2 regions of the Rhizobium sp. CBN3 genome follow, and region 2 is predicted to be linked to the other one. Evidence: riboswitches for the same ligand, from Rfam matches in the RefSeq annotation. Region 2 holds a riboswitch; the other holds the start of a gene.

Region 1 (11,775 bases), on a different contig from region 2:
CTCTCGCCAGGGATCGCTGACCTTTTCGCGGATCATCGGGTTGAGGATGCGGTCTTTGTGAGTGGAATAACCGTAGGCGAAGCGGCCTTTGACGCAGGAATGGCCGCGATTGGCCTGTCCGTCCTTCCACGGCACCATGCGCACCAGCTCCTCGCCGCGCATCTCCGCCTTGAAGGAGCAGCCGACGCCGCAATAGGCGCAGGTGGTGACGGCCGAATGCTCCGGCTGGCCGATCTCGATCACCGATTTCTCTGTCAGCGTCGCCGTCGGACAGGCCTGGACGCAGGCGCCGCAGGAGACGCATTCGGAATCCATGAAGTTCTCATGCATGCCGGGTGACACACGGGAGCCGAAACCACGCCCCTCGATCGTCAGCGCAAAAGTGCCCTGCACTTCCTCGCAGGCGCGCACGCAAAGCGAACAGACGATGCATTTGGAGGGATCATAGGTGAAGTAGGGGTTGGACTCGTCCTTCGGCATCCATTTCAGATTGATGTCGCCGTTGCTGCGCGCCTTGACGTGGTTGTCGCCCTCATAGCCGTAGCGCACGTCGCGCAGGCCGACAGCGCCTGCCATGTCCTGCAACTGGCAATCACCATTGGCAGCGCAGGTGAGGCAGTCGAGCGGATGATCGGAAATGTAGAGCTCCATCACGCCGCGGCGGATATCCTTCAATCGTCCCGTCTGCGTGTGCACCACCATGTTTGCCGCCACGGGCGTCGTGCAGGAGGCCGGCGTGCCGGCGCGGCCCTCGATCTCGACGAGACAGAGCCGGCAGGAGCCGAACGCATCGACCATGTCGGTGGCGCAGAGCTTCGGCACCTCGATTCCGGCTTCCATTGAGGCGCGCATGACGGAGGTGCCTTCCGGCACGCTGATCTGCTGCCCATCAATGGTGAGCGTTACCATGGTTTCGGATTTCGAAGCGGGAGTGCCGTAATCGATTTCATGAATGAGAGACAAGGATTGCACCTCCGCTAGATTTCTGTATCGACCGCCGTGAGGCATGCCCCTCATCCGCCTGTCGGCACCTTCTCCCCGCAAGCGGGGCGAAGGGGTATGCCGCACCACCTTCACTCGATACGCGCCCTCGTGGCACGTCCCCTCTCCCCGCAGGCGGGGAGAGGGTTAGGGTGAGGGGCAACTTCGAATAAAAAACCATCACTCAGCCGCCTCCACGACCGGCGCCGGCGAAAAATCTTCCGGGAAATGCGTCATGGCGCTCATTACCGGATAGGGCGTGAAGCCGCCGAGCGCGCAGAGCGACCCGAATTTCATGGTGTTGCAGAGATCGCCAAGCAACACACGGTTCTTATCCGGCTCAATGCCGCGCGCGATCTTGTCGACCGTTTCGACGCCGCGCGTCGAACCGATGCGGCAGGGCGTGCATTTGCCGCAGCTTTCGACGGCACAGAATTCCATGGCGAAACGCGCCTGCTTCAGCATGTCGGCCGTGTCGTCGAAGACGACGATGCCGGCGTGGCCGATCAGCCCATCCTTGGCGGCGAAGGCCTCGTAGTCGAAAGGCGTATCGAACAGCGCCCGCGGGAAATAGGCGCCGAGCGGCCCGCCGACCTGAACCGCCTTGACCGGCCGGCCGGTCCTCGTGCCGCCGCCGATCCTGTCGACGATCTCGCCGAGCGAAAGACCGAAGGCGGTCTCATAGAGGCCGCCATATCTGACATTGCCGGCGATCTGCAGCGGGATGGTGCCGCGCGAGCGGCCCATGCCGAAATCGCGGTAGAAGGCGGCGCCCTTTTCCAGGATGACGGGTACCGAGGCCAGTGAGATCACATTGTTGATGACGGTCGGACAGTCGAACAGACCTTTATGCGCCGGCAGCGGCGGTTTGGCGCGCACGATGCCGCGCTTGCCTTCGAGACTGTTCAAGAGGGCCGTTTCCTCACCGCAGACATAGGCGCCGGCGCCGGTGCGCACCTCGATATCGAAGGCGCGGCCCGAGCCAAGCATCGACGGGCCGAGAATGCCGGCCTGTCGGGCGAGGCCGATGGCCTCGCTCATCACCGCGATCGCATGCGGATATTCCGAACGGGTGTAGACGAACCCCTTCGTGGCGCCGGTCGCAAGCCCTGCAATCGCCATGCCCTCGATCAACACGAGGGGATCGCCCTCCATGATCATCCTGTCGGCAAAGGTGCCGCTGTCGCCCTCATCGGCGTTGCAGACGATATATTTGCGTTCGCCGCTGGCATCGAGAACGGTCTTCCACTTGATGCCGGTGGGAAAACCGGCACCGCCGCGTCCGCGCAGGCCGGAATCGGTGACTTCCTTGACGATTTCGGCAGGTGTCATCGAAACGGCGCGGCGAAGACCGGCAAGGCCGCCATGCGCCTCATAATCGCCAAGCGAAAGCGGGTCGGTGATGCCACAGCGGGCGAAGGTCAGGCGGGTCTGTTCCTTCAGGAACGGGAGGACTTCAACCTCCCCGAGACAGAGCGGGTGACCGCCGCCGTTCATCATTCCGGCGTCGAACAGAGCAGGCACATCCTTTGCCTTCACCGGCCCGTAGCCGATGCGCTTGCCGGCGATCTCGACTTCGACCAGCGGTTCCAGCCAGAACATTCCGCGCGAGCCGTTGCGCACGATCTCTGCATCGAAGCCGCGGGCGGCGATCTCCTGGGCAATCGCCTTTGCCACCTTTTCGGCCCCGAGCGCCAGCGCAGCGGCATCGCGCGGAACATAAATCCTGACTGTCATCGACGTGCCTCCGCAACGAGTTCCGCCACCAGCTGATCGTCGAGCCGGCCATAAACCTCGCCGTCGAGCATCGCCGACGGGGCGCAGGCACAAAGGCCGAGACAATAGACCGGCTCCAGCGTCACGGCGCCGTCGAGCGTCGTCTGATGAAAATCGATGCCGAGCAGCGCCTTGACGCGGTCAGCCAGCGCGTCGCCGCCCGTCGACTGACAGGCCTCGGCACGACAGAGCTTCAGCACATGCCGGCCAGCGGGATGGTCGCGATAATCGTGATAGAATGTCATCACCCCGTGCACTTCGGCGCGCGAGAGGTTCAGTTCCTCCGCAATCACAGGCAGGGCTTCCTGCGGCACATAACCGAATTCTCGCTGAACCTCGTGCAGAATGGGAAGCAGCGGTCCTTCAAGGAAGCGAAGGTCGGCGACGATGGTCCGTGTACGCGCTGCGATATCGCCTGCGGCGATATGAATGGTCATCAGGCAGCCCTCCCGGCGGCTTGCTCGTTTCGGGATGGCAGGCCTCCCCAGCCGAGCGCCATCGTGCCGACAACATCTCAGGGATGCCGATGACGATCAATAAAGCTATCTCGTGGATTGATAGGTTTTTTCTATCAAAGCTCCTCATCCCGCACGAGCACTCTCGCTTCGTGCAGCAGGGCCGAAACGAGCGGGGTGAAGGGCTCGCGATAAGGCGCGACAAGACCGACCAGATGATGCGCCTCAGGCTCGACGATCGGAATCATGCGGATTTCCACGGGAAAACCAAAGGATTTCGCGACGTTGCGCGGCATGATACTTGCCCAGCGTCCGGTCCTGACATGCGAGAACAGCACGATCATCGAATTGGATTCGAGCGTCGGATGCACCGTGGCGCCGGCTTCCGTCAGATGCCGGTTGATGATGCGGCGGTTCTGCATGTCGGCCGTCAATAGACAAAGCCGAAGATCGCCGACTTCCCGCCAAGTCACGTTGTCGCGATCGGACAGCGGGCTGCCTGCGGCCGTAATCAGATTGTAGCGCTCGGCATAGAGGGGCACGGTCGTAACGCGGCCAAGCGGTTCGTTTTCGAGGTAGGTGATGCCGGCGTCGATTTCGAGATTTTCCAGCATGCTCAGCACCTGCAGCGAGTTCCGCGAGACGATCGAGAAGGTCACGCCGGGATGTCGTTCCTGAAAGGGCGAAGTGATGCGCGAAAGCATGGCGAGCGCGGTCGGAATGGCAGCGAGGCGGATGTGGCCGGAAAGACCACGGCGGGCGGCGCGCATTTCCTCGCGCATGGTGCGGGCGTCGCCGACGATGCGCCGCGCCCATTCAAGCACCCGCTGCCCCTCCGGCGTCAGCCCCTGAAACCGCGAGCCGCGCTGCACCAGCATGACGCCAAGTTGATCTTCAAGCTGCCGGATGGCGGCCGAGAGTGTCGGCTGCGAGATCCCGCACTCCTCGGCGGCGCGGCCGAAATGCTTTTCGTTGGCAAGGGCAATGAAAAATTCCAGCTTGTCGATCATCCGGTCTCCCGATCCGGCGCGAAATCATCCGGATCAGCCTATCTTCGACGCAGCAACCGTGCTCCGCAAGGGCGGGTACTAATTGTTTTCTGCAGCCGGAAAAAGATCGAACAGCGATTCGAGGAAGGCAAGCACGCTCGTATTGCCGATACGGTAATAGACCAGCCTGCCCTGACGGCGCGTATTGACGAGGCCTTCGAGCCTCAAACGCGCGAGCTGCTGCGAGACCATTGCCTGCTGAATGCCGAGGATGTTTTCGATTTCACCGACCGTCCGCTCCTCATTCGCGAGTATGCAAAGAATCAGAAGTCGGGTCTGGTGCGCCAGCGCCTTCAGCAGATCGCTCGCCTCACGAGCGTTTCCAGCGAGTTTGTGCAGTTCCTGACCGGACATTCCCGGTTCGGGCTTGGGCAATGGCATTCGACATCTCGGAAGGGGAGCGAAAAGGCAGATCAGCACAATAGCATATTCGCACACGCGAATTTGCCAAAAGTGATGAAATGTCAAAAAAGGTCTAACTAAATCAGCAAATAAGCTGGCCGCCATTGATCTCGAGGACCTGGCCGGTAATGTATCCGGAGAGGGAGGGTGCCGCCAGGAACAGATAGGCCGGAGCGCAGTCCTCCGCTGTGCCCAGCCGCTGCAAGGGAATAGACTTTCTCGTCTGCTCCAGCTTTTCGCGGGAGGAATAGCGCTCATGGAAATCCGTCTCGATCGTTCCGGGCGAGACACAATTGACGCGGATGCCATCCGGCGCGAGCTCGCGGGCAAGCGCCTTGGAATAGGTGGAAACGAAGGCTTTCGCGGCGGAATAGATCGAAGAACCGGGACTGCCGCCGGTCAGCGCGGAAATTGAAACGGTGTTGACGATGGCAGCACCTTCCGCCGCCTTCAAGGCAGGCAGCAGCGCACGCGTCAGCGCCACCACCGACGTCTGGTTCAAACGCACGATCGCCTCATAATCTGCGTCGGTCAGTGTGGCAGCAGGAAAACGGCCGAGCATGGTGCCGGCGTTATTGACGAGCACATGCACCTTCTCGAAGAAAGCGAGCGCATTTTCGGCAAATTGCGCAGCGCCGCCAGCGGCGGTGAAATCGGCGTGCAGCAGCAGCGCCCGCCTTTCGGATTCAGCCGTCAGCAGAAAATCCGGCAGGTCGCGTCCTGGCTTGCGTCCGGTATGGACGATCACCTTCGCACCGCAGTCTAGGAACTGCCGGGCCACTTCGAGGCCAATGCCCCGCCCGGCGCCAGTCACGATGACATTGCGATTTTCGAATAGTCTCGGATGGAACACGAAGCCGTCCTCCTCGCGGACAAAGCCGCCTGTTGCGCCATTCGCCCTTAACATATGAGCGCGCCGGCCGAAAGAAAGGACGCATCATCTTTCCCAGAGAGGTTAGAGCTTTTCCATGAAAGCTCACACTTCGATTTCGCTTTCCAGCAGCCGTGCGCCTGGCCCTTCCTCGCCGAGCCGATCGAAGGGATTGCGCAACGGACAGCTTTCGATCGACAGGCAGCCGCAGCCGATGCAGCCGGTCAGGCGGTCTCGCAGTAGGCTCAGCCGTCTGATTCGCGTGTCGAGTTCATCCTTCCAGCGCGCCGACAGCGTCTGCCAGTCGGCAATCGTCGGCGTGCGTCCCTGCGGCAGGGAGGCAAATGCCGACTGGATTTCCGAAAGTGGAATGCCGACACGTTGCGCCACCTTGATGATGCCGAGCCGGCGAAGCACATCGCGTCCGTAGCGCCGCTGGTTGCCGCGCGTGCGGATACTCGAGATCAGCCCCTTGGCCTCATAGAAATGCAGCGCCGAGACGGCAAGGCCACTGCGTTGCGCCACTTCGCCGACCGTCAGAAGCCTGCCGAGCGGCGCTGCAGAAATCCTATTCATCGCCTATTGACCTCAATATTAGTTGAGGTTTTATAACCCCTGCTCCCGCGGCCGTAAAGCGCGAGGCGCAGGAAGAAGCGACAGCGAGAGTATCCGGCCGATACAAGCTGGAATGATGGCATCGGCGCTCGTCCGCCCCCGTACCGATCGCCCTCGCCGATATAGCCGCCGAGAGGCGAGCGCTCGGGTTCCGTTCCCGGCAGGTACGGAACCTCGGAAAACACCCGGACAGGACCTCCGTCCGGGTGTTTTTTCATCTGCGCCCCGTCCCGACCGGCCGGACGGCTTTGCAATTTTGCGGTTGCGGCAAGAAAACCCCGATGATAGTTTTCGCCGAAATAACAGGGGAGCTCCGTGTCGCCGGGGCTGAGATGCGAGGCGCAAGCTTCCGGACCCTTCTAAGCTGATCTGGGTAATGCCAGCGGAGCGAGGTCCAAATGCATTCCGGCGCGCAAGTGTCACTCTACCCGACATCCGGCAATTCCGCCGGCATCCCTATCGATGCCGTCAAGGCAATCGCCCCCAATCGCGGCAGGCTGGGCATCGAGACCGATGCCCTCGACAGGTTTGCGCGAACGGCCCGACGAAAGCCTGAAATCGAACGCCGATGACATCGCCACGCTCATCGGATTCGCGTCTTGCGACGCTCTGTCTCGCCGTGTACCGGGCAATGCCCGCCTTGCTCGCAGGTTTTGCCTTTCTGGCGGCATGGGAACTCTATGTCGATCTTTCCGGCATCAAACCGTCCATCCTGCCGGCGCCTTCGCGCATCCTTGTCCAGGGCTGGCTGAACCGAGAGGGGCTGATATCAAACACTTGGCCGACGCTCGGCGCGACACTCGGCGGTTTCGCCCTGTCGCTCGCCTTCGCCTTCGCCTCTTCGATCCTGATGGATTTCATGCCCTTCATGCGCCGGGCACTGCTGCCGATCTTCATCGCCAGCCAGACTTTGCCGCTGGTGGCGATCGCACCCCTCGTCGTTCTCTGGTTCGGTTTCGGCCTCGTGCCCAAGATATTGCTGGTGGCGCTCGTCACCTTCTTCCCGCTGCTCGTTGCCCTGCTTCAGGGTTACGAGGCGACCGATCGCGACATTGCCGAGCTCTTGAATTCGATGAAGGCGAGCCGCTGGCGCATTTTCCGCCTGGCGCGGTTTCCCTCGTCGCTGCCCTATTTCTTCGCCGGCCTCCGAATCTCGATCACCTATGCCGTCGTCGGCGCAATCTTTGCCGAATATGCCGGCGCAGCAAGCGGCCTCGGCATCTACATCCTCAACGCCAAGAACAATTTCCGTCCCGATCTCGTGCTCGCCGCCGTGATCGTCAGCGCTCTGTTGACGCTCTGCCTCTTTGCGCTGACGCTGGTTATCCAGCATTTCGTCATGCCCTGGCAGCCATCCCAGGAGCGGCGCCGATGACCGGTCAGATGCTTGAGCTGCGCAACATCTCGAAGTCCTTCGAAGGCATGAAGGTTCTGAGCGACATTTCACTCACCGTCGCAAACGGCGAGTTCGTATCGATCGTCGGCCCATCCGGCTCCGGAAAATCGACCGTGCTGAGACTGCTGACACAGGCGCTGCGGCCGGATTCCGGCGCCATGCTTTTCAACGGTGCAGCGCTGGAACAGACGCCGCATTCCTTTGCCTTCATGCCGCAACGTGATGCGCTGATGCCCTGGCGCCGGATCATCGACAATGCCGCGCTCGGCCTGGAAGTGAAGGGCATGGGCCGTCGGGCGGCCCGCGCCGCTGTCGCGCCCCTTTTCGAGCGGTTCGGCCTCGCCGGCTTCGAGCATCACTACCCCGCCTCTCTTTCCGGCGGCATGCGCCAACGTGCTGCGCTGCTGCGCACCGTCATCCAGAAGCAGGACATGCTGCTGCTCGACGAGCCTTTCGGCGCGCTCGATGCGCTGACCCGCACGCAGATCCAGGAGTGGCTGCAAGGCATGTGGACCGAACATCGCTGGACGGCGCTGCTGATCACCCACGATGTTCGCGAGGCCGTTTTCCTCTCCGACCGGATCTACGTGCTGTCTGCCCGTCCGGCCCGTGTCATCCGCGAATTCCGCGTTCCCCTGCCCCGCCCGAGAAGCATCGCCGATCTCGGTTCACCCGCGGCCCAGGCAATCGAGACCGAAATCCTGCAAACCCTGCTTCATCCGCAAGAACAGGATGATTTTAGGCCGGCCGGCCTGAAGTCCGAATCCTGTTCCAATTTAAAGAGTTAGAGCCTGATGTCGTGCGAAAACGCTCACACTTTTCGGCGCCATGCTCTCAAGACCTGAGGAGGTCACCATGCCGCTTCTCACTCGTCGCCAGACGATCCTCGCCGCCATTGCAACAAGCCTCGCCGGCCGCGCCGCCTTCGCCCAATCGGCCCCCGCAAAGGTTCGTATCGCGCTCGACTGGACGCCCAACACCAACCATATCGGCATCTATGTCGCCAAGGCGAAGGGCTTCTACACGGCCGCCGGCCTCGACGTCGAAATTCTACCCTTTACCGACACCAGCGCCGGCACGCTGGTGTCGAACGGGGTCGCCGACTTCGGCATCAGCAGCGAGATCGAGGCCCTCACGCAGCGGGCTGGCGGCGGTGACGTGAAGATGGTCTACGGCGTCGTCCAGACGGAAACCGCCCGCTTGATCTTCAAGGGCGGACGCGACGACATCAAGAGCCCTAGAGATCTCGACGGCAAGACCTATGGCGGCTTCGGCGGCACTTGGGAGAGCGCGCTGGTCTCGGCGATGATCCGCAACGACGGCGGCAAGGGCGACGTCAAGACCGTCACCCTCGGCACCTCCGCCTATGAGGCGCTGGACAATGGCTCGATCGACTTCACGCTGGAGATCTACACCTGGGAGGGCATCGCCGCCGAGCTGGAAAACCGGAAGATCAGCCGCTTCCACTATTCCGATTACGGCATTCCCGACGAGCAGACGACGGTCATCGTTTCCAGCGACGCCTATCTCTCGGCCAGTCGAGAACACGCGCGCGCCTTCATCCAGGCCACACGTCAAGGCTATGTCTACTCCATCGACCATCCCGACGAAGCCTGCGACCTGCTGATATCAGGAAGCAACGGTGCGCTGATGAACACGGAACTGGTAAAAGCATCTCAGAAGGCGTTGATCGAAGGCCATTTCCTGAGATCCGAAACCGGCGTGATCGGCACCCTTGACCCGGCAAAGGCCGATGCCATCGGCGGCTTCCTGGTCGAGAACGGCATCCTCGTCGATGCGAATGGCGTCGTGCTCAAGGAGAAGCCGGACTTTTCCACCTATTACACCAACGAACTCCTCGGCTGAGCCCGCCCGGCCTTGCCGAGGCGGTCTTCCGCGGCAATGCTTCGAGCCTGGGCGGTTTGAGCCGAATCGGGCAGGGCGGGGAACGACATGCGAGCACAGAACAGACTGGCCGGAGCCGACTTTCTGCGCGCGATGGCCTGCTTGTTGGTGCTCGCTCATCATCTCGCGCTCCGGCTGGATATGCGCAGAATTCCGGATGAATTGGCGCCGACGGCAAACGTCCTCCGCTTCGGCAATTTCGGCGTCGCCATCTTCTTCGTGCTCAGCGGCTTTCTGCTTGCCCGCCCCTTCTGGCATGCTCTCGACGCCGGCGGCGCCGTGCCGAGCCTTGGGCACTACGCCATCCGCAGGTTGGCGCGCATCGCTCCGGGCTTCTGGTTCGCCGCCAGCGTCAGCTTCGTCCTCAGCCTGACGCTGCTTGCCCTGCCGCTGACGCCGGAACTCGTCGTCCGCTACGTCTCGGGACTGCTGTTCATGAGCCAGTGGCATTGGCGCACGTTTTTTCCCGTCGAAGCCGATGGGCCGCTCTGGTCCATTCCCTTCGAGGTGACCAGCTATGTGCTCCTGCCGGTCGGCTTTTTCCTGCTGTTTCGCTTGCCGCTGCTGCGGCAACGTCCGTTCTTCGCCCGCGCCGCCTGGCTCTGCTTCATTGCCGTCGTCCTTCTTGCCCATCTGACGATCCTGAGGCTCTTTGCGCTCGACGATATCGGGCGCGGCTGGGCAAATGGCCTTCAGGGTGGGGCGAAGGAATGGATGCCCAACTATAATCCGATCGGCTTCTTTGCCGTCTTCGCGCTCGGCGCGCTTGCCGCGGGCATCGAAGTGATGTTGCCCGCAAGACGCTCCCCCTGGTTCGACGCCGCGGCACTCCTCGCCCTTGCGATTGCCGGTTACCGCCTTCTCATATCCCCCGGCGGCTCGCCCGAAGGTTACGGCTGGCTTGACATCCCCTATGGATTTCCGGTCTTTCCACTGGCGGTCGCAACAGCGCTGATTTCACTCAGCCATTCGCAGCGTCTGGGCAGGCTGCTTGATAACGCTCCTGTCCGCTACGTCGCCAAGATCTCCTTCGGCATTTATATCTGGCAGGAGATCATCCTGACATTGATTCAGAGACTCGCCCCCGGCTCGTTCGGGGCCTCCTCGGAGAATGTGGTCACCGGTTGGCTGCAATCCTGCACACTGACGGCGGCGCTGGTTCTTCTGGTGGCAAGCCTCAGTTATTATCTGTTGGAACGACCGGTAATCGATTTGGGTAACCGCCTGACATCGCGCCCGCGTAATCGGGCTACTCCTTTAGAAGTATAATTTCGAACACCACTCAACTAGAGGCATTAAGGTTAACGCGAAATACTCCCATTTTTGGCGTCTTTATGCTTAGCGATTTCTTATTTATAACGATGACAAACCATACGTAAGCATGTATCTGTCTCCCCGCTGTTCAGTATCGCATCTAAACTTCTGGGCTTTGAGTAATGAATGCTTTTACTTCGAAGATAAGTTCACGCTTCGATTCGTCTCAGCGTCAGAACAAAATCCGGACCCTGGTTGTAGCGAACTCCAACATTCGCCAGCCGGAGAGCTTTTTCGATTCCGACAGAAAGGCCGCTCTGCGATTGGCGGTAAAGCGGCTGATCGACATCGTCATGTCGGCCAGCGCTCTCCTCGTGCTGGCGCCGCTTTTCCTGGCAATCGCTCTTTTCATCAAACTCGACGATGGTGGCCCCGTATTCTTCCGTCAGATCCGTTGGGGCCTGAACGGCCGGAAGATCACCGTCTTCAAGTTCCGCTCGATGCACACCGACGCTTGCGATCCCAGCGGCATCCAGCAGACCGTCAAGGGCGACAGACGGGTGACCGGCATCGGCGCTCTGCTCCGCAGGACCAACATTGATGAGCTGCCGCAGCTTCTGAACGTCCTCAGGGGCGACATGTCACTGGTCGGTCCGCGCTGTCATGCCATCAACATGCGCGCAGCCGGCAGGCTCTACGAAGAATTGGTGCCGAACTACCACCATCGCCACATCATGCGCCCCGGCATCACCGGCCTCGCGCAGACACGCGGCTGGCGCGGACCGACGGCGCGCCCGCTGCAAGCCCGGGCTCGCATCGCCTGCGATATCTATTATGTCAGGAATTTCAGCCTGCTGCTCGACCTGAAAATTCTGTTCAAGACGCTGGTCATCGAGTTGCGCGGCGGCACCGGCTTCTAGTGAGAGTCTACCCGGTTCAAAGCATGGCGCGCAAAGATGTGCGGCCACGAAAACGACATGGCAAAACAAGGCGCTGAAGCACGACAAGCGAATCTGAAAGATCGCGACGTGCTTCAGCACATCGACCCAAATCAGAAAAACACTATGGGTT
Region 2 (11,775 bases):
CCGAGCCGATCATCGTCCGTGCCGTGCGCGCATCCATGTCCTCCTGGCCAATATGCAGGCCGTCCGCGCCGATGGCGATCGCCGCCTCGACATCGTCATTGACGATAAGCAGCGCGCCGGTTCCCGCAAGCGCCTGTTTCAAGGCTCGGCCGGTCTCGATCATTCTGGTCGTGCCCGCATGTTTGTCGCGCAGTTGCACCATCGTCGCGCCGCCGGCAACGGCAAGGCGCGCGGTCTCGATCATGCCGATCTCGGCGCAGAGATCGGGATCGAGAACGAGATAGAGCGAAAGGTCGAAGTGCTTCATGCGACCGATACCCTTGCCCTGGCATCGAGCGTTTCGGCGTCGATCGCAGCCAGCGCATCGAGGAAGCGCCAGGAGAAGGAGCCCGGGCCGGCGGCACCCAGCGCCGCATCTTCGCCGGCGACGGCGAAGGTCGCAAGCGCGGCGACAGTCGCGCCGAAGATATCCTCGGGCGCGGTCGCGGCAAAGGCGCCGACGAGGCAGGTAAGCGAGCAACCGAGCGCGGTGACCTGCGGCATCAGGGCCGATCCGCCCGCAACGCGCACGGCTCTTTTCCCGTCGGTGACGAAATCCACCGCGCCGGTGACGGCAACGATGGCTTGCTGCCGCTCCGCCAGCCGCCGTGCCGAATCCTCCGCCTGTTCGACCGGGTCGCGGCTGTCGACGCCCTGACCGCGGCTCTCTCCGCCGGCAACCGCGATGATCTCGGACGCGTTGCCGCGGATGATCGTCGGCTTGAGCGCCAGGAGATCGGCGACCGCTGCGCGGCGGAAGGCCGTCGCGTAATGCGCGACCGGATCGAGCACCCATGGCTTGCCGGCTGCGTTGGCGGCCTTCGCCGCCGTCTGCATGCCTTCGATCCATTGCGTCGAAAGCGTGCCGATGTTGATGGTCAATGCATTCGCGATGCCGGCGAATTCACCGGCTTCTTCAGCGGCATGCACCATGGCGGGCGAAGCACCCGACGCAAGCAGAACATTGGCCGCGATGTTCATGGCGACATAATTGGTGATGCACTGGACGAGCGGCGGCTTTTCGCGCATCGCCTTCAGCATGGCTCCCGACGTGATCTTGCTTTGCATGGCGCCCCTTTCAGGCGGGGGCGGCGCGGGGGGCGCCTCTCACGGCGAGGCCCCGAGCGACTCCCTCCGCCGGCATTATCCGGTTCAGGTTCGAAGGGTTCTTCTCAGCCCGTCTTTCGACGAACGCCCCTGTCTCTCAATCGTGCTCTTTTTCGCAGAGAAGGGCGCGGCTGTCACTCCGAAAATGAATGTCCGGTACTCCTTGCGGCAGCGCATTAGGCTTGAACGTCGCTGCTTGTGCTTCCGGGTATGCTATCCCGATCGCATCCGGCTAATTCAAATCATGAAGCTCCGTCGTAATCGCATCCGCAATCGAAAACTCCGAAAACCGCACAATCAGCCCACTACGCTCCGGCGTGCAGGCAGCCGGCCCAACCTCGTAGCGGTCAGCAGCCTGGAAGGGCGCCAGCCGCAATAGTGGCCAGCGGCGGCCGTCGCGGGAGGCCTGGATGCGCATGGCGCCATTGGCGACGGTGACGCGGATGCGGAAATCCTCGAGTTCCTTGAAGGGCTGCGATACCGACCAGTCGGACCGGCCGTCGGTGACGACGGTGCTGAGGAAGGCTTCGCCGTCGGTGAATTCGACGCCGGTCTTTACCCAGCGTTTCTCGTCGATGCGGACCATCAGGCCGGCCTGGTCGTAGAGCGTGCGGAATTCGCCCTCGACGCGGATCTGTGCGGTAAAGCTGTCGCCGGTGGGGAAGGCGAGGAAGTGGCCGCTGTCGCGGGCGAAGCCGTAATAGGTTTCGCGCCAGAAATCGGTCTTCTCGCCTGTCGTCATCGTCAGGCCGGTTCCGTCGGCGTGCCAGCTGGCCGGCTCATTCAGCCATCGTCCCTGGTTGAAGTCGATGCTCATTCGATCCTCCCTTTATTGACGTCCTGACGCTGCCGATTCTTCATATCGGCATAATGCGCGACCTTCGCGCAGGCGACCAGTCTCGGCCGGCGATGTTGTGCTTCCGGCCTCTGTCGCGGACATAATCCGCGGCTTCGGCTTGACACGATAGTTCCAACTCTTATTCTGTAACAAAAAGATGAATTACATAATTGTGGAACTGAATCGGGAGCCCTCACATGAAAACACTAGTCGCATTCCTGCTCGGCACCGCGCTTGTCGCCCTGCCTTCGACCCTCCTTGCCCAGGAGAAGGGCGGCGTCATCAATGTCGCCACCATCGGCGAGCCGCCGACGCTCGATCCGATGTCGTCGACGGCCGATCTCGTCGGCATCGTCACGCAGCATATTTTCGAAACGCTCTACACTTTCGACAAGAGCTGGAACGTCACGCCGCTTCTGGCTGAGAGCTTGCCCGAGATCAGCGCCGACGGCAAAACCTATACGATCAAGCTCAGGACCGGCATCAAGTTCCACGACAATACAGACATGACCTCGGAGGATGTCGTCGCCTCGCTTAGCCGCTGGATGAAGATCGCCTCGCGCGGCAAGCAGGTGGCCGGCTTCATCGACAAGATCACGGCTGGCGATGCTTCGACGGTCACCATCACGCTGAAACAGCCCTATGCGCCGCTGACCTCGTTGCTCGCCTTCAACAATTCGGCGGCGATCATCATCCCTTCCGAAAAGCAGGACGAGCCGATGAAGGAATTCATCGGCACCGGTCCCTATATGCTGAAGGAGCGCAAGGCCGACCAGTATATCCAGCTCGTCCGCTTCGACGGCTATAAGTCCCGCGAGGGCGACAGCAATGGTTATGGCGGCGCCCGTCATCAATATCTCGATGAAATCCGCTTCGTGCCGGTACCGGATCCGAACACCCGGGTCGAGGCCGCCATCTCGGGTCAGTATGATTATGTCGACTCGATCCCGGTCGAATCCTACGACAAGCTGAAGGCTTCGACGGCCTCGCAGCCGGTGATGCTGAAGCCCTTCGGTTATCCGGTCTTCGTCTTCAACACGAAGGAAGGTGTTGCCGGAAATGTCGAAGTTCGCAAGGCGATCCGCCAAGCGCTCAGCATGGAAGACATGCTGGCGGCCGCCTTCGGCAGCAAGGATTTCTATGCGCTCGATGGCGCCATCTATCCCAAGACCTTTGCCTGGTCGACCGATGCCGGCGTCGAGGGCGCCTATAATGTCGCCGATCCGGAAGGGGCGGCGGCTGCCGCCAAGAAGGCGGGATACAATGGCGAGCCGATCCGCATCCTGACCAGCCGTCAATACGAGTTCCACTACAAGATGGCGCAGGTCGCCGCCGAATATCTGAAGCTTGCCGGCTTCACCGTCGATATGCAGGTGGTGGACTGGGCGACGCTGACGCAGCGCCGCACCGATCCGAAGCTCTGGGATATCTACATCACCCACAGCCCCTTCCTTCCCGAGCCGGCGCTCATCGGGTCGCTCTCGACGAGTTCGCCCGGCTGGTGGGACACGCCGGCCCGCAAGGCGGCCGTCGATGCCTTCACCTCCGAGGTCGATCCGAAGAAGCGCGTCGCGCTCTGGGCCGATGTTCAGAAGGCCGTCTATGCCGACGCGCCCTTCATGAAGATCGGCGATTTCAACGCCGTCTCGGCAAAATCGGTCAAGCTCGAAGGCGTCGATCCGGCTCCGTGGCCGTATTTCTGGAACGCCTCGATCAAGAAGTAAGCATCACCGCCGGTACCGGTCCTCCAGGACGGGTACCGGTTTTCTTTTCTGCCGCATCTGCAAGGGCTTGAAGGCCGGCATTCATGATACGCTACATCCTCCAGCGCCTATTCGGCATGATCGTCGTGATGTTTCTGGTCGTCACCATCGTCTTCGTCATCGTGCGCGTGACGCCGGGTGATCCGGCCGCAGTCATGCTCGGGCCGGATGCGACGACGCAGGATATTGCCGACCTCAGGGCCCGGCTCGGCCTCGATCAGTCGCTCGGGCTGCAATATCTCTATTACATCGGCCAGCTGCTGAAGGGCGATCTCGGACAGTCGATCTTCCTCAACATGCCGGTCACATCGGCGCTCATCGACCGGGCCGAGCCGACCTTCTTCCTGACGCTGTTCTCGCTTGCCATCGCCAGCATCATCGCCCTGCCGATCGGCATCTATGCCGCCTATCGGCGCGGTTCCTTCATTGATCAGGCGGCAACGACGCTCGCCATGTTCGCCGCCAGCATTCCAAGCTTCTGGCTCGGCCTCATTCTCATGCAGTTCTTTGCCGTCAGGCTCAATCTCTTCCCGGTCTCCGGTTATGGCGGCCCGGGCTCGACCTTCATCGACCGGATGTATCATCTGACGCTGCCGGCCTTTGCGCTCGGCATCGTCTCTTCGGCGCTGATCTTGCGCTTCACCCGCGCCTCGATGCTCGATGTGCTCGGCGACGATTATATCCGCACGGCGCGCGCCAAGGGGCTGATCGAGCGCAAGGTCATCCTCAAGCACGCGTTGAAGAATGCGCTGATCCCGATCCTGACGGTGCTCGGCCTGACGGCGGCGGTGCTGATTTCGGGCGCCGTCGTCACCGAAACCGTCTTCGGCCTGCCGGGTGTCGGCAATCTCGTCGTTTCGGCGGTGCTGCGCCGCGATTATCCCGTCATCCAGGGGGCGCTGCTCGTCATCGCCGCGCTCTACGTGCTGATCAATTTTGCAATCGACATGCTCTACCTGCTCGTCGATCCGAGGGTGCGCTACTGATGGCCGATATCGCAATCAAACCCGCAGAAAGCGAAGGCAGCAAATTCGTCCGCCGCCTGATGAAGCGCAGGACGGTGGCTTTCGGCCTGCTGATCCTGACCATCTTCGTGCTGCTGGCGGCCTTCGCGCCTGTGGTTGCGCCCTTTTCGCCATCGAAGCTTTCCATCGTCAACCGGCTGAAGCCGCCGAGCGGCACCTTCTTCTTCGGCACGGACGAGTTCGGCCGTGACGTCTTCTCGCGCACGATTTTCGCCGGCCGCCTGTCGCTGCTCGTTGGCGCCGCCGTCGTCGCCTTGTCGGCCGCTATCGGCGTCACGCTCGGCCTGCTTGCGGGCTTCTTCCACAAGCTCGATACACCGATCGCCCGGCTGATCGATGCGATGATGGCCTTCCCGGATATCCTGCTTGCCATCGCCCTCGTCGCCGCCCTCGGCCCGTCCTTGACGACCGTCATCATCGCGTTGTCGATCGTCTATGCGCCGCGCCTTGCGCGTATCGTCCGCGCCTCGACGCTTGTCATTCGCGAGCTTCCCTATGTCGAGGCGGCGAGGGCGCTTGGGATTTCAACCTTCCACATCATGACGCGGCACGTGCTGCGCAATTTGCTGTCGCCGATCCTGGTGCAAGCCACCTTCCTCTTTGCCAGCGCGATGCTTGCCGAAGCTGGTCTCTCTTTCCTCGGTCTCGGCGTCAGCCCCGACGTCCCGACCTGGGGAACGATGATCGCCGCCGGCCGGCAATATATCGGCCAGGCCGACTGGATGACGCTTTTCCCCGGCGTGGCGATCGTTCTCTCGGTGCTGTCACTGCAGATGGTCGGTGACGGCCTGAGGGACATGCTCGACCCGCGACTGCGCAAGGACCTTTAATCCGTCGACCAGCGGTCGGCCAATCCAAATCCGCCAATCGAAATTCGCCAATTCAAATTTGCATGACAGGAGTTCGCGTGAATCAGTTCCCCGCCGCCGCCGGCAAGGTCGAGAACTCGCCTTACCAACGGTTAGCCGCTCTCGGCATAACGCTGCCGCCACCACCGCCACCGATCGCCAATTTCGTGACGCATGTGATAGAAGGCAACATGCTCTATCTTTCCGGCCAAGGGCCACGCGAGGCCGATGGCTTCCTGCATGCCGGCAAGGTCGGCGGCGGCGTCAATGTCGAGGAGGCTTACCGGCATGCGCGGCTGACCGGCATCAATCTGCTTGCCGTCATGCATGAGGCGCTCGGCGATCTCTCGCGCGTCAGGCGGGTGGTCAAGCTGCTCGGCATGGTCAACGCCGTACCCGAGTTCGAGGACCATCCGAGCGTCATCAACGGCTGCTCGGATCTGTTGATCGCCGTCTTCGGAGCGGCCGGCGAACATGCCCGCTCGGCTGTCGGCTTCGGCTCGCTGCCCGGCAACATCACCGTCGAGATCGAGGCGATCGTCGCCTTGCATGCCTGACGAGATGTTTCATCTTTGGAGTGGTCTTCGGATGAGCTTTTTCTATTTTAACCCGCCTCCTTCCTCCGGCTCCTCGACACTGCCGGATGACCGCGCCATGTTCTGCCCTTCGCCCCAGACTTCCGGAGATATTCATGCCCGATGATATCAGACCTTCGCTCGGCCTTCGTCCCGTCATCAATGTGTCCGGCACGATGACCAGCCTTGGCGCTTCGATCGTCGTTCCCGAGGCGATCGCCGCGATGGCGTCGATCCTGCCGCACTTCGTCGAGATCAACGACCTGCAGCGCAAGGCGAGCAGAGTCATCGCCCGGCTGACCGGTGGCGAGGCAGGCTTCGTCACCGCCTCCTGCTCGGCCGGCATTTCACTCGCCGTCGCCGGAGCAATCACCGGCGATAACCTGCTTGCGATCGAAAAACTGCCGGACGCCGTACCTGAGAAGAACGAAGTGCTGGTGCAGATGGGCCATGTGGTGAGCTATGGTGCGCCCGTCGACCAGGCGATCCGGCTTGCCGGCGGCAAGGTGGTGCTGATCGGCCAGGCGACCTCGACGCACCGTTTCCACATGGAAAGGGCGATTACCGACAAGACGGCGGCTGCCGTCTATGTCGTTTCCCATCATGTCGTCGATTATGGTCTTCTGAACCTCAAGGAATTCGTCGAGATCGCCCATGCCAAGGGCGTGCCCGTCATCGTCGATGCGGCCTCGGAATATGACCTCAGGATTTTCCTGGAGCAGGGGGCCGATATCGCGCTTTATTCCGGCCACAAATTTCTCGGCGGCCCGACCTCGGGCATCGTCGCCGGCAGCAAGGATCTGGTGCGCCATGCCTTCCTGCAGAATATGGGCATCGGCCGCGGCATGAAGGTCGGCAAGGAGAGCATTTTCGGAGTGATGGCGGCGCTGGAAGCCTGGGAAAGCCGCGATCATGCCGGCATCCGGGAACGCGAGACCGGTTATCTCAATCTCTGGAAGAAGACTCTCGATGGTCGTCCCGGCGTTACCGCGCTGATCGAACCCGACCCGACCAACAATCCGCTCGACCGGCTGCGCCTCATCGTCGATCCCGAAGAGGCGCACATCACCGCCTGGGATCTGGCCGATGGGCTGGCGAGGGGCAATCCGCCGATCATCGTGCGCGATCACGAGGTCGAGCACCGCTATTTCTATCTCGATCCGTGCAACCTGCATCCGGGCCAGGAGGTGATCGTCGCAAACCGGCTTGCTGAGGAGCTCGACAAGGCGCGGGCCTCCAACGAGATCATCGCAACCCCGATCGAAAACCGCAGCAGGCACCGCTTCGAAGGATTGCTGCGCTGGCCGGATTGATCCGCCGTTCTCATCCGCCGCAAGAGGAGCCGACATGGCCAACGCCCAAGCCCAGCCGATCGAGACATTGAGCCCCGTTCTTTCCGTCGACGGGCTGACCACATCCTTCCTGGTCGACGGCGCCTGGAAACCGGTCGTGCGCGATGTCTCCTTCACCGTCGCGCCCGGTGAGACCGTGGCGATCGTCGGCGAATCCGGCTCCGGCAAGAGCGTGACGTCTCTGTCGATCATGCGGCTGTTGCAGGCGGAAACGAGCCGCATCGAAGGCCGCGTCATGCTCGGCGGCCGCGATCTGCTTGCCTTGCCCGAACAGGCCATGCGGCAGGTGCGCGGCAACGAAGTCGCGATGATCTTCCAGGAGCCGATGACCTCGCTCAATCCGCTCTTCACCATCGGCGATCAGATCTCCGAAGCGCTGCTTTGCCATTCCGATATGAGCCGGGCCGACGCCAAGGCCGATACGATCAGGCTCTTGGAGAAGGTCCGCATCCCCTCGGCCGCCTCGCGCTTCGACGAATATCCGCATCGCTTCTCCGGCGGCATGCGCCAGCGGGTGATGATCGCCATGGCGCTTGCCAGCCGGCCGAAACTGCTGATCGCCGACGAGCCGACGACGGCACTCGACGTGACGATCCAGGGGCAGATCCTCGATCTCATCAAGATGCTGCAGGAGGAGGAGGGAACCTCGGTTCTCTTCATCACCCACGACATGGGCGTCGTCGCCGAGATCGCCGACAGGACCGTGGTGATGTATCGCGGCGAACAGGTCGAAAGCGGCGCCACTGCCGATATCTTTCACCGCGGAGGACATCCCTACACAAGGGCGCTGCTGTCAGCCGTGCCGGTGCTCGGCTCGATGCAGGGTCGGCGGAGGCCGCTGCGTTTTCCCGTGGTCAACACGGCGACGGGCGAATCGGATATTCCCGCCGAGGCAGCTGATACGGTGGCCGTGACGCCGGTTCTGCAGGTGAAGAACCTCACCAAGCGCTTCGACATCCATTCCGGCCTGTTCGGGCGGCTGACGAGCCGCGTGCACGCGGTCGAAAACGTCTCTTTCGATCTCCATGCCGGCGAGACGCTGTCGCTTGTCGGTGAATCCGGCTGCGGCAAATCGACGACAGGGCGGGCGATCATGCGCCTGATCGAGCCGCAGGCCGGTTCGGTGCTCGTCGAGGGCAGGGAGGTGCTCGGCCTCGACAGGAAGGAGCTGCGCGAAATGCGCAAATCCGTGCAGATGATCTTCCAGGATCCCTTCGCCAGCCTCAATCCGCGTATGACGGTCGGTGCTGCGATCGCCGAACCCTATCTCGAGCATAGGATGGGCAATGCGAAACAGGCAAAGGAGGTCGCCGCCGATCTCTTGGTGAAGGTTGGCCTCTCCCCGGATATGGCGGCGCGCTACCCGCATGAATTTTCCGGCGGCCAGCGCCAGCGCATCTGCATCGCCCGGGCGCTCGCCCTGCAGCCGAAGGTCATCGTTGCCGACGAAAGCGTTTCGGCGCTCGACGTCTCGATCAAGGCGCAGGTCATCAACCTGATGCTCGACCTGCAGCAGAGCCTCACCCTCGCTTTTCTGTTCATCTCCCACGATATGGCGGTGGTCGAGCGCGTCAGCCACCGCGTGGCGGTGATGTATCTCGGCGAGATCGTCGAGATTGGCCCGCGCGCCGCCATCTTCGAAAATCCGCAGCACCCCTATACGAAGAAGCTCATATCCGCCGTGCCGGTGCCCGATCCCGACCGCCGCCACGAAAAGCGCCTGGTGGCGAACGACGAGGTCAAGAGCCCGATGCGCCCGATCGACTATGCCCCTCCGAAAGCCTCCTATCGCGAGGTCGGGCCGGGCCATCTGGTCATGGCCGATCGCTCGTCCGGCTTGGGAGTTGCCTAACGGATCAGCGGCGCATAAAGCAGGTGCAGATACAAATGCTTGGAAAGCCGCGCCAATGAACAAGACCGATTATTTCTCGACGCTCGGCGGTTTGCCGCCGCAGAGCCAGCTGCTTTCAGGCCGGGCCGTTTTCACCACGGCTTATGCGGTCATCCCCCGCGGCGTGATGAGCGATATTGTCACGAGCCTCCTTCCGCATTGGACGGGAACACGGGCATGGGTTCTCTCCCGGCCGCTTTCGGGCTTCTCCGAGACCTTCTCGCAATATGTAATGGAAGTTCAGCCGGGCGGCGGAAGCGACCGTCCGGAGCCGGACAAGCGGGCGGAAGCGGTGCTGTTCGTTGTCGAAGGCGGCATGACGGTGGAGCTCGAGGGCGTCAGCCACGCCCTGCGCGCCGGCTCCTTTGTTTACATTCCGGCGGGTTCGGCCTGGCGCCTCAAAAACGATGGTTCGGCTCCTGCCATCTTCCACTGGGTCCGAAAGGCGTTTCAGGAAGTCGAGGGACTGGAGCCGCCGCCGGCGATCGTCACGCATGAGGACGACCATCCGATCCGCGCCATGCCCGACACCGACGGGCGCTGGGGCACGACCCGCTTCATCGATCCGGCCGATGTGCGCTACGACATGCATGTCAACATCGTGACGCTGGAGCCGGGCGCGGTGATCCCGTTCATGGAAACGCATGTGATGGAGCATGGTCTCTATGTGCTGGAGGGCAAGGCGGTCTATCGCCTGAATCAGGATTGGGTCGAGGTCGAGGCCGGCGATTTCATGTGGCTGCGCGCCTTCTGCCCGCAGGCCTGCTACGCCGGCGGCCCCGGCCGGTTCCGCTACCTGCTTTACAAGGACGTCAACCGTCACATGAAGCTCTGGTAGTCGCTTTTCGCGACGCGCGCGGACGCTTCCGATCAGCCTGTTCGGTTGCTTGACAGCTCCCAGGATTGCCCGCATCGTCCTTCGATGCGGGATATGGATTCATGGCTGTCGGAGAAGAATGAGATAGGCCGAAGAAACGCTGCCGAAGCGGTCTTCGAAGATATCCGCACGGCCATTGTCGATCGGAAACTGGCGCTCGGGATCCGGCTTCCTTCGGAAGTGCAGCTCGCCGAACGTTACGGCATCAGCCGGGCGATCGTGCGTGAAGCGCTGCGTTCGCTGCAGACGCTGGGATTCACGCAGACCAGGACCGGCCGGGGCACATTTGTCGTTTCGGAAAGCCCTGCGCGGCAACTCGACGGAGGCACCTATTCCGCCCGCGATCTGATGGAGGCGCGCCCGTGTATCGAGATTCCGGCTGCCGGTTGGGCGGCATTGCGGCGCTCGGACGAGCAGCTGACCCAACTGACATCCTTGTGCGAGCGGATGGACGAGGAAGAGGATGTCCGGGAATGGGTGCGGATGGATGCCGCCTTTCACGGAGAAATCGCGGAGGCATCAGGCAATGCGATCTTCCGCAAAGTCGTCGCCGATGTTCGCGGCGCGCTTTCGACGCAATCCGAACTCGTCGAGCATGTTCGCGGCCGGCGCAAAGCGTCGAACGCCGAGCATCGCCGAATTCTGGAGGCAGTTGCCGCGGGCAGCGAGCAGGATGCGCGCGCGGCCATGGCGGAGCACCTGCTGGAGGTCGAGCGGTCCATCATCGGGATTGCTGATAACAGACGAACTGCCTGGAAGGCATGATTTCAAATACGCGCCGGATATCCCGCGCGGCCAATCGAATGCAAGCGATGAACGATCTAGAAAACTGGCTGTCCGATCCCGCGACCCTCAGTCGCAAAAGCGCCTCGGAACTGGTCTTCGAGGAATTGCGCAGCCTCATCCTTTCAGGCCGTTTTGCTGCCGGTTCGAAGCTGCCGTCAGAATCAAAGCTGGCAGGAAAATACGGCGTCAGCCGCCCGATTGTGCGGGAAGCGCTGCGCTCGCTGCAGATTTTGGGGCTGACGGAGACGCGAACGGGCAGCGGCACATATGTGCTCGCGGCTGCCGGCGACGGAAATATCAGTTATGGCGATTACTCGGCGCGTGATCTGATGGAGGCGCGGCCTTACGTCGAAGTATCGGCCACCGGCTGGGCGGCGCTGCGTCGAAGCAATGACGAACTGTCCCGGTTGCTCGGACTTTGCGACGAGATGGAGCAGGAGGAAAATACCGAGGCCTGGGTCCGGCTGGATTCGCAGTTTCATGGGCTGATCGCTGCGGCATCGAAGAACGCCGTCTTCCGCGATATCGTCGACGAGGTTCGCGAGGCGATGGCGCAGCAATCCGGGCTGCTGACGGTATTAGGGCCGCGGCGCCAGGAGTCGAACGACGAGCACCGGGCAATTGTCGAAGCCATTCTTGCAGGCTCGGAGATCGAAGCCCGGGCCGCGATGGAG

What was found. A riboswitch is a leader RNA that binds a small molecule or an ion and turns the genes downstream of it on or off. The one in region 2 is predicted to bind thiamine pyrophosphate.
Region 1: linked by a shared signal. The riboswitch ahead of QWJ46_RS09170 (ABC transporter permease) and the one ahead of thiM (hydroxyethylthiazole kinase) in region 2 are both predicted to bind thiamine pyrophosphate.

Annotation. Positions count from the first base shown of each region.
Region 1 covers NZ_JAULSE010000004.1:278,790-290,564, reverse strand. Annotated here, with positions in the region: gene fdhF (formate dehydrogenase subunit alpha) at 1-963, opposite strand, end outside; gene QWJ46_RS09200 (NADH-quinone oxidoreductase subunit NuoF) at 1,162-2,718, opposite strand; gene QWJ46_RS09195 (formate dehydrogenase subunit gamma) at 2,715-3,194, opposite strand; gene QWJ46_RS09190 (LysR family transcriptional regulator) at 3,329-4,222, opposite strand; gene QWJ46_RS09185 (helix-turn-helix transcriptional regulator) at 4,301-4,642, opposite strand; gene QWJ46_RS09180 (SDR family NAD(P)-dependent oxidoreductase) at 4,746-5,516, opposite strand; gene soxR (redox-sensitive transcriptional activator SoxR) at 5,640-6,110, opposite strand; TPP riboswitch at 6,444-6,557, shown strand; gene QWJ46_RS09170 (ABC transporter permease) at 6,718-7,524, shown strand; gene QWJ46_RS09165 (ABC transporter ATP-binding protein) at 7,521-8,333, shown strand; gene QWJ46_RS09160 (ABC transporter substrate-binding protein) at 8,401-9,411, shown strand; gene QWJ46_RS09155 (acyltransferase) at 9,499-10,719, shown strand; gene QWJ46_RS09150 (sugar transferase) at 10,887-11,624, shown strand; gene QWJ46_RS09145 (hypothetical protein) at 11,682-11,775, shown strand, end outside.
Region 2 covers NZ_JAULSE010000002.1:523,825-535,599, forward strand. Annotated here, with positions in the region: gene thiE (thiamine phosphate synthase) at 1-307, opposite strand, end outside; gene thiM (hydroxyethylthiazole kinase) at 304-1,107, opposite strand; TPP riboswitch at 1,152-1,248, opposite strand; gene QWJ46_RS05225 (DUF1349 domain-containing protein) at 1,379-1,963, opposite strand; gene QWJ46_RS05230 (ABC transporter substrate-binding protein) at 2,182-3,708, shown strand; gene QWJ46_RS05235 (ABC transporter permease) at 3,792-4,733, shown strand; gene QWJ46_RS05240 (ABC transporter permease) at 4,733-5,602, shown strand; gene QWJ46_RS05245 (RidA family protein) at 5,665-6,177, shown strand; gene QWJ46_RS05250 (aminotransferase class V-fold PLP-dependent enzyme) at 6,312-7,508, shown strand; gene QWJ46_RS05255 (ABC transporter ATP-binding protein) at 7,543-9,399, shown strand; gene QWJ46_RS05260 (bifunctional allantoicase/(S)-ureidoglycine aminohydrolase) at 9,455-10,276, shown strand; gene QWJ46_RS05265 (FadR/GntR family transcriptional regulator) at 10,361-11,080, shown strand; gene QWJ46_RS05270 (FadR/GntR family transcriptional regulator) at 11,128-11,775, shown strand, end outside.